Regions from separate parts of the Oceanobacillus aidingensis genome, predicted to be linked through region 1. Evidence: riboswitches for the same ligand, from Rfam matches in the RefSeq annotation. Region 1 holds a riboswitch; each other region holds the start of a gene.
What was found. A riboswitch is a leader RNA that binds a small molecule or an ion and turns the genes downstream of it on or off. The one in region 1 is predicted to bind S-adenosylmethionine.
Positions count from the first base shown of each region.

Region 2: it holds a riboswitch for S-adenosylmethionine, as region 1 does, so the genes downstream of both, ACFO3P_RS13590 (methionine ABC transporter ATP-binding protein) here and ACFO3P_RS22815 (methionine biosynthesis PLP-dependent protein) in region 1, are expected to answer to the same signal.
Region 3: it holds a riboswitch for S-adenosylmethionine, as region 1 does, so the genes downstream of both, ACFO3P_RS16190 (5-methyltetrahydropteroyltriglutamate--homocysteine S-methyltransferase) here and ACFO3P_RS22815 (methionine biosynthesis PLP-dependent protein) in region 1, are expected to answer to the same signal.

Region 1 covers NZ_JBHSFT010000050.1:373,948-377,213, forward strand. Annotated here, with positions in the region: gene spx (transcriptional regulator Spx) at 1-242, shown strand, start outside; gene ACFO3P_RS22815 (methionine biosynthesis PLP-dependent protein) at 413-1,519, opposite strand; SAM riboswitch class I at 1,669-1,773, opposite strand; gene ACFO3P_RS22820 (hypothetical protein) at 2,083-2,985, shown strand.
Region 2 covers NZ_JBHSFT010000020.1:88,821-92,086, reverse strand. Annotated here, with positions in the region: gene gcvH (glycine cleavage system protein GcvH) at 1-232, shown strand, start outside; gene ACFO3P_RS13600 (toprim domain-containing protein) at 447-812, shown strand; gene ACFO3P_RS13595 (thioredoxin family protein) at 957-1,277, shown strand; SAM riboswitch class I at 1,418-1,517, shown strand; gene ACFO3P_RS13590 (methionine ABC transporter ATP-binding protein) at 1,646-2,668, shown strand; gene ACFO3P_RS13585 (methionine ABC transporter permease) at 2,661-3,266, shown strand, end outside.
Region 3 covers NZ_JBHSFT010000044.1:27,012-30,277, forward strand. Annotated here, with positions in the region: gene ACFO3P_RS16180 (quinone oxidoreductase family protein) at 1-10, opposite strand, end outside; gene ACFO3P_RS16185 (GNAT family N-acetyltransferase) at 27-500, opposite strand; gene ACFO3P_RS16190 (5-methyltetrahydropteroyltriglutamate--homocysteine S-methyltransferase) at 1,010-2,125, opposite strand; SAM riboswitch class I at 2,222-2,324, opposite strand; gene ACFO3P_RS16195 (hypothetical protein) at 2,439-2,912, opposite strand; gene ACFO3P_RS16200 (Fic family protein) at 3,200-3,266, opposite strand, start outside.

The DNA.
Region 1 (3,266 bases):
TACTTTCAACCCGTTCTAAAATTTTTAAAGAATTGAATTTGAATGTAGAGGATTTGTCTCTGCAAACTTTATTGAAATTAATTCACAAATACCCAAGACTGCTGAAAAGTCCAATTTTGGTGGATGAAAAAAGATTCCAAGTTGGGTACCATGAGGAAGATATTCGTCAATTCTTACCTCGTAAAACGAGACAGCTGCAATGGTTACAATGGAAAGTGGATTTAGGTTTAATAAAAGGGTAACGAACCTTAAATGAACCTTAAATTATGGAAGCATACGATGAAATGGCTGTATGCTTCCATATGTTGAATGTTGAGCAAATTAAATAATATGTAAGGAAGAATATAATTTCATCTTTACTCTAAAAAAGAGGCAGCTTTAAAATGAGCTGCCTCTTTTTTGGGGTATTGTTTTAAATTTTACTGACAACCTGCAGCGCCTGCTCAATATCTGCTATTAAATCCTCCGCATCTTCAATTCCTACAGAGAAACGAAGAAGGTCATCACCGATTCCTCTGTTATCTCTTTCTTCCTCCGGCATATCGGCATGTGTTTGTGTTGTAGGATAGGTAATAAAGCTTTCTACACCGCCCAGACTTTCGGCAAATACAATTAAGTTGAGGTTAGCTAAGAAAGAACGCACCTGGTCGGCATCTTCTAAACAAAATGAAAGCATGCCGCCTTTATTTGGATAATAAACCTGTCCAATTGACGAGTGGTCTCGCAGGTAAGCAGCAATTTTTTGTGCGTTTTCCTCGTGACGCTGCATACGCAATGCAAGTGTTTTTAACCCGCGGACAAGCAGCCAGCTGTCTGAAGCAGATAATGTTGCTCCTGACGCATTATGCATTTCAAATAATTTTTCGGAAAGGTCAGGACTTTTGGTTACGACCAGACCGGCTAAAACATCATTATGGCCGCCGATATATTTTGTCGCACTATGCACTACAATATCCGCACCAAGCGTAATTGGCTGCTGGAGATAAGGTGTTAAAAAAGTATTATCAACAATAAGCAGCAGGTTATGCTTTTTAGCCAGCTCCGCATACTTTTCAATATCCACCTCCTGAAGTAACGGGTTCGTCGGTGTTTCTAAAAAGATAGCCTTTGTATTTTCGTTAATACATCGTTCTGTTTCCGTGATATTTTGACAGACATCATAGGTCACGGAAATATTATAAGCTTTTTCAAAATGATTAAAAATACGGTAAGTTCCTCCGTAGATATCTTTTGTCGCGATAAGGTGATCGCCCATACGAAACAGGGAGGAGAGAACTAATTGAATAGCTGCCATTCCTGAGCTGCAGGCGAAAGCAGCATCTCCTTCTTCCAGCTTTGCGAAACCTTCCTCTAAAACAGATCTGGTCGGATTCTTGGTACGCGTATAATCATAACCTGTGGAATGGCCAATTCCCTGGTGCTGATAAGCTGTTGACATGTAAATAGGCGGATTTATAGCCCCTGTCCGTTCGTCCGTTTTATTACCTAACTGTACTAATGCTGTTTCTATTTTTCTCATTTTTCTTCAGCCTCCTCAATCCAGAAACATGAATTCGCTTATCTTTCGCGAATATGCTGTTTTCTTATGATTTTCCCATGTGAAATCAATAAAAAACCCTTCTTATTCCAGAGATTAGATAAGAAGGGTATGATATCGTGATGATACATATCTTATCTTTAAAGGGGAGTTCCCTTCTGGAATTAGCACCTTGCTAGAAGCAGCTGGTTGCTGAGACATCGTCGGGCCAGTCCCTCCGTCTCTCTGGATAAGAATTGGAATTTTATTAAATTATAATTACGTTAACTTTACAAGAGCGAGGAAAAAAAATCAAGTCTTGATTTTTTTTAAAATGAAAAAGCCGGCAACACTGGCTTAGAGGCTGTGTATAGAAAGAAGAAGCTTGAAAAAAACGAAAAGTATTTGAAAAGGACTCCGATGACGATTACAATGGTAGTGTAGTGAACGTATTGTTGAATGGTTATAAAATGGACAATTACTCTGAATGAGTTGGATATGTCTGATAATAAAAAGGGTGAAATAATAAATATCCGAATGAAACTATTTAAAAAGGAAGAAGATATATGCGCAAAAAAAAGCTATTATGGGTAAACATTTCTATGTTAGCAGGTTGTATTATCATCATTGGCATGGGGATTTATAAGGATAACCGCTCTGTAGAATATTCAATGGAAGTGAGTACAGAAGACGGAACTGGACAAACTGGAGAAAGCGTAGAGATTTTTACAACCTCCTGGAATAATCGGTTATTAGGAGACAATGAACAAATTTATCAAACAGCTAATTTAGATTATCGCAACATACTTCAGCAGGAAGACAATGAAATAGAAGTGCAGGAAGAGCGTACTGTGACTCAAGGTACCGAAACAGAGGAAGAAATATACACAAATCCAGAAACAGAGGTGCAGGAAGAAGATTATATAGCTTCTGAGGAAGCATCATCTAATCAAATAACAAATGATGAGCCAGCTGACAGTGAACAAAGCAGTAACGCTTCAAATAAGGAAAACGCAGCTGGTGAAAATAATGAGAATACAGAAAGCCGAGAATCAGAATCGAATAATACGCAACGTTCCACAGCTTCTGTACATCAGAATCAATCTGAAAAAAATAGCCGCTTTTCTGATTCCAATAATTCTGGAGCTGAAACTGAGGCGCCCGGCACAAATGACAGGAATGAAGAGAATTCAGAGAAAGAAGATTCAAAAGATAAATCGGATCAACCGCCGAAACAGCCGGAAGAGGAAGAAAATGGCAACGATGATAATGCAAACAACAAGGAACCCGATTCTGAAGATGTAGAGAGTGAAGAGCCGGAATCAGAGGAAGGAAATCCCGAAGAAGAAGAAAATAATGGAGAGCATGAGACTGAAGAAGAGGGAGAAAACTCAGACTCAGAAACAGATAAAGGTTCTGAAGAGCACAAAGGTTCTGAGGTCGATACTGCATCCATCTATGCTGATTAAATTACGAAAGAAAGCAGCTGTTTCATAATTAAATTAATAAGGTAAAATAAAACTGCGAATTTGCTGTAGCCTGGCGAATTTGCAGTTTTTTAATATTAAAATCTCAACTTTCGCACCTATTAATAAGCATATATATCATGCGGGTTCTTTGATAAAACAAGTTTCGCTAAGTTTTCTAAAGAAATTATAATGAAAATTAGCCTAATCCCGCAAAATTTGATATTATAATAGATGCAGTGACTATTAAACGTGATAGTTCGAAATTACATTACATTTTATTT
Region 2 (3,266 bases), on a different contig from region 1:
AGAGCTGGAAGAGCCATTTGGAAGTGTGGAATCTGTTAAAACGGTATCCGAGCTGTATGCTCCAGTCAGCGGAAAAGTGGTAGAAGTAAATGAAGAACTGGAAGACAGCCCAGAGCTTGTGAATGAATCACCGCATGAAAAAGCATGGATGATTGTTATTGAACTTGAGAATGAAGCAGATTTAGAGGAATTATTAGATTCGAAAGCATACCAGGAATTTATCGAAGGATAATAAAATTACATTACACCTATTTTAGAGAAAGAGAAAATACAGGCGCTGCTCCTGAATTTTCAAAAAAGGCTCTAAAAATAGGTGAAAAAGAGCTGACTTTTCCACATTCGTGTATAGTTAGCTCTTTTCTTTTCATATAATATAGAAAAAGCATAGGATAGGATTAGGTTAAAAAAGATGTTTACCTAATCACTTCGATAAGGAGTGCAAAACGATGATGGAAGATGATTACAACAAAGTCATAATCGTTGAAGGGTTATCTGATAAAAAGCATCTAGAAAAAATTCTTGACGACAATACCATCACCATTGTTTGTACAAATGGAACCATCGGTGTAGAAAAATTTGAAGAGCTGTTGGAATATTATCATTTGGACGATACAGATGTATTTATTCTGGTGGACGAGGATGATTCGGGAATGAAACTCCGAAAACAGCTAGCCAGGGAACTGCCGCACGCAGAGCATATTTATGTAAGCAGTGAATTTCGTGAGGTTGCCGCCACCCCAAAAAGAATGTTGGCAAGTATTCTGGCAGGAAAACGCATTGGAATCAATCTCAATTACCTTGCAAAATGGTAACGTAAAACGTTAAAATAAGAATGGATTCTATTCGCCGAGGAAATAAATAAGGAAAGATGCGAAGTCGTTTTATACGCAATCAGTGTAATCCTTTCACTCAGCATATATTATTTTATGGGAAGAAAAAGATTGAGGGGAATGAACTTGAAACAGTTTAGTGGAGAAGAAAAGAATCATCAACGATTCATACTATATATTTATACACCATTTTGCGGGACATGTACGGTAGCCCGCGCTATGCTTGAAAAAATAGAAAGACTGCATAAAACTGATATATTTACGGAGATGAACGCGTCCATGCACCCTGATTTTATGCAGTCTCATCAAGTCGAAAGCGTGCCATGTCTTGCATTTATGGAAAACGGTAAAATGATTGAGAAAGTGTACACGTTTCAATCGACAGCAAATATTTATCAGTATTTGATGAAATACAAACCGGAATTATTCACAGCAATAAACAACTAAGTTTTTTCTGTACAAGAGGACGGTTCAATATACGAGAAGCAGCAGATTCCACAGAAACCTGAGTGAATGGCTAGGGATTGTGATTGACAAGGCACAAATGGCATGCTACTATAATGGCACTTCATTTAAAAATAGGCAAACTCTTATCAAGAGCGGTGGAGGGACTGGCCCATTGAAACCGCGGCAACCTTCAATCATTGAAAAGGTGCCAATTCCTGCAGGAAACTGTAAAGATAAGGGAGCAATGGACGATATTGTGTATAATAAAGCGTCTTTCTGTTCTCTTGCAGAAAGACGCTTTTTCAATGAAGAGAAAAGTAAATCGTACACAATAAAATAGGTTTGTACACATATAGGAGTGAAATAAAGTGATATCCATTGAAGGATTGAAGAAAATATTCTCTTTAGAAAAAAAAGATATTGTCGCTGTTGATAATTTAAATCTTAACGTAGCAGATGGAGATATCTATGGCGTCATCGGATACAGCGGGGCAGGGAAAAGTACTTTTGTCCGCTTGATTAACAGGCTGGAAGAACCGACGACAGGTACGATAAAAATCGGTGATCAGGTTATTACCTCCTTATCGAAAAAGGATTTGCGTATCGCCAGGCAGGATATTGGAATGATATTCCAGCATTTTAATCTGCTCTGGTCCCGGACAGTCGCTGAAAATATAGAATTTCCGCTTGAGATTTCCGGTGTGGAGAAAAGCGACCGGAAAAAGCGGGTGCTGGAATTGATTGAATTAGTAGGCTTGGCAGGAAAGGAAAATGCCTATCCGGCACAGTTAAGCGGCGGACAAAAGCAGCGGGTCGGAATTGCAAGAGCATTGGCGAATTCACCGAAAGTCCTGCTTTGTGATGAAGCGACCTCCGCACTTGATCCGGAAACAACGAATCAAATCCTGCGTTTATTGCAGGATATTAATGAAAAGCTGGGTCTAACCATTATTTTGATTACCCATGAAATGCATGTTATCCGCAAAATTTGTAATCGGGTTGCTGTGATGGAACAAGGGAAAGTGGTAGAAGAAGGAACGGTTCTCGATGTATTTACCAGACCAAAGCAGCCGGTAACGCAGAAGTTTGTTGAACAGCTGACTGGTCCGGATGAGGAAGAGGAAGACATGACAGAGTTGAAGGAAAGATATCAAGAGGGCGCGTTATTACGGATTCAGTTTTTAGGAGAAAGTGCAAATCAGACCGTAATCAGCCAGCTTGTGAAGAATTTTGATATCCATGTTAATATTTTGCAGGGGAAAATCACCCAGACACAGGTCGGGAGCTATGGGACATTGATTGTTCAGCTGATTGGAAATCAGCTGAAAGAGGCAATGCAGTACCTGGAGGAACAGGATGTTATTGAATTGGAGGTAATTCAGCATGCTTGAGGAATTATTTCCAAACGTTACGATAGAAGATTTAGTAGAAGCTTCTCAAGAAACACTTTACATGACCATTATAGCTTTAGTCGGCACAGCCATTATTGGCTTACTTTTAGGGCTGCTGTTATTTTTAACGTCGAAAGGGAACTTTTGGGAAAATCGATTGATTAATTTTGTTGTTGCAACATTTGTCAATGTATTTCGTGCCGTTCCGTTTATTATATTAATCCTGCTGTTATTTCCTTTCACCGATTTTGTAGTAGGGACATTGCGCGGTCCTAATGCTGCACTGCCGGCTTTAATCCTCGGATCTGCACCTTTCTATGCAAGATTAGTGGAGATTGCATTGAAAGAAGTAGACAAAGGAGTTGTAGAAGCTGCAAAAGCAATGGGAGCTAAAGCAAGTACGATTATTTTTAAGGTGCTGCTTCCGGAGTCCAAGCCTGCACTTGTATCGGGGCTGACGGTTACAGCGATTGCTTTAATCGGTTATACTGCGATGGCAGGTGCGATTGGAGCAGGAGGACTAGGGAACCATGCTTACTATTTCGGATTTCAGCGGAAAAGCTGGGATGTTGTATTTGTCAGCACAGTCATCATTGTG
Region 3 (3,266 bases), on a different contig from region 1:
CCGCTTTCATCTTATTTCCTCCTTTTTTATGTCAGCTCTTTCTTAAACAGAACGCGATCATTGCCAAACCCATCATAATTTGCTTTTACTGCTGCACCATCTACTGTTTTGTCTCCTCGCTCGATCACAAAGCCCATTTTTTGATGAAACGCAATCGATGTTTTATTTACGGGAGAAGTGATGGAGCGGATGATTTTCCGATCAGCCATTTTAACTTTGGTGAAAAATTTCTCATAAAGTGTTTTTCCAATGTCTTTCTTCCTGTAATCCGGGTGTACACCGACAAAATGAATATATGCTTCATCTGACTGATCTTGAGATAAAAATCCAATTAAAAAACCTATTATCTCGTCATCTTCTTCTGCGATAAAGCTGGTATTCTTAAAATGTTGAAAAAATAATTTAGGCAGCATTCCTGCCATATCACGCCCGCCCCACCAGTCGTTTATCTGCGGAATCAGGACATCATAATCCGAACTTTGTAAACTGCGAATTTCCATTCTACATTCTCCCTTTTATTTGAAACGATGTACTATCATTCGTATAAATTCTTTTATTTACCATGATAAAACAGCTGAATATTCTTATTGTTATTACTAATATATCAAAAAATTATAATGATTTCTTTCTTTGTTTGAATTTTTTTGGAATTTATATTTAATTTTTCACGCCCGTATGTTAACCTTGATTTAAATTAGGTTGACAAAGAGAGGAGCGTTTTTTTGTTCAAATCGTTTAAAAATCAATTCATCCTTTCGTCAGTTGTTTCAATATTATTCATCATAAACACTTACTTACTTTTTAATTTTACTTATCAAATCAGTGACATAATGGCAAATTTATTTTTGTTCATCACCTTAGCTTCCGTTTTCAATACTGGTTTATTAGCTCAAAAGTATTTTCATTCAAAACAATCTTCTCTAAATGATTCATAGTACGTATTCAAAAAAGTTCGACAAAAAGGAGATTTGGAAAGCTCACCTCTCCAAATCTCCCTTGCTCATCACTCTTATTTCCAGACATCTTCAGCAATTCGCACAACATGCCGGATTTTTTCCCATTGCTGTTTCTCACTCAATAAATTCCCTTCCTCTGTGGAAGCAAACCCGCATTGAGGACTCAGGCAAAGCTGATTCAACGGTACATAGCCCGCCGCTTCTGTAATTCTTGCTTTAACAGCCTCCGGATCTTCCAGCTCGCTGAACTTAGACGTGATAAGACCCAGCACAATGAATAAATCATCACGGTTCACATGGCGTAAAGGTTCAAATCCGCCCGAGCGGTCATCATCAAACTCCAGGAAAAGACCATCCACCTGTAAACCGCCAAAAATCGTTTCTGACACCGCCTCGTAACCGCCGCTTGACATATAGGTAGATTGGAAATTCCCCCGGCAAATATGCATTGTTACCAGCATATCATCCGGTCTGTTCGCAATCGATTCATTGATTGCTCTCGCACATAATTCAGCTGTTTTCTCTGGATTTCTTCCTTTTTCAAGCAACGAATTTCTGCCCTTCTCTGAGAAAAAGGTTGCCCAGGACGTATCATCCAACTGTAAGTAGCGGCAGCCTTCATCGTATAATGCCTGAATCACCCCTTGATAAGCAGCAACCAGGTCATCAATAATGGCTTCATCATTTTCATAAATTCCTTCTTCAAAATCCGCCCGGAAAAAGAGCATGTTCGGACTCGGAATCGCAAATTTTGCAACCGCATCCCCGGCAATACCATGCAGGAATTTATAATGCTCAATCATATAATGATTACTAAAACCAATTTTACCGGTTACCTTAATGCCTCGTTTTTTCGTTTCCACACCAGTGAATTGCAAGCCTTGCTCCGCGGTATAGCCTTCCACGCCATCGAAGCCTTCCAGAAAATCAAAATGCCACCAGGCACGGCGAAACTCCCCATCTGTCACCGATTGAAGACCTGCTTTTTTCTGCTGTTCTACCAGTTTGATAATTTCCTCATCTTCCAATTGACGCAATTGTTCTGCACTGATTTCTCCTTTTGCCCTCTGGGCACGCGCTTCTTTTAAACGCTTGGGACGAAGAAAACTCCCTACATGATCTGCTCTGAATGGAGCCCGTGTATTTTTTGTCTCTGCTGATATCGCCATCGAATACCCCTTCCTCTTTGTCTCCTATATTCATTCTATATTCCATTAAAAAAAACCCCTTCCGAAAATAGAAGAGGTTCGATATGATAAAATCTCTTCTTATCTTCAAGCAAAAATGCTTCTGGAATTAGCACAGTACAAATCAACGTCTGCTGCTAAGGCTTCAGCGGGCCAGTCCCTCCACCTTTCTCGATAAGAATATATGGAATTATACGAATAATTACAGTTTACTTTACATGGAAGCAATGAATTCGTCAAGGAGAATCCCAAAATATAGGAATCTTTCTGCGATCGATTTTAAATCAAAATTGCGTTACCTTTTTTTATCGGAAAAAATTTTATAATCTTCACTGATCACAAAAGCAGAAAAATACAAGCAAAAAAATAAAATAGCTGCTCCTTCCCATGATACACTAACCCTCGTAAATAGGGGCTCAATACATATTTTATAAAAACTAACACTAAGCAACCATTGAACGACATAACTCCAAAGCATTACTTTCTTTGTCTGTTTCATTTTCGCTGCTTTAAGGATTAGCATATATAACAAATCAAACAGCATCCCCACCACGTAAGACAGAAAAAGCAATCCTCCGAAGTAAAGAAAATTAATAAAAATACTATCAAAAAAATGTATTTCGATAAGATTCCAGCCTGCTAAAATATTAGATAAACCATATGTTATTAAAATAGGAATGGCTACAATAACTGCGATACTACCCATTACTAGACCAACAGTAAGCAAATTGGCAACAAGGGTAGAAAAATCCATTTTTTTATTATTCAAAATTCATTGAATCCTCCTTGTCTATACCTATATTATAAGGGACTATTACATCCTAATGAATATATATTCTTTTAACTCACTGTACTACAATATCAACTGAAGATTTCCCTAAATTTTCATGTTTCTGAAACGACAGTAACAACTTTTTTATCGCTCAGTTAGTTTAGAGCCATTCGCTCCCCAAATTTTGAGCTGTAGTTTTCGTAGCAAATTCATCTTCTTTTTGATTTAATTCCATCCTATCACATCCTATGTGCCGATAAACTTCTACTAAATGAAGGTTCTATTTATAAATCTTTTAAAAAAGCTAAATAATTTTCTAACGTTTTCACCTCTCGCTCGGCTATAAACAAT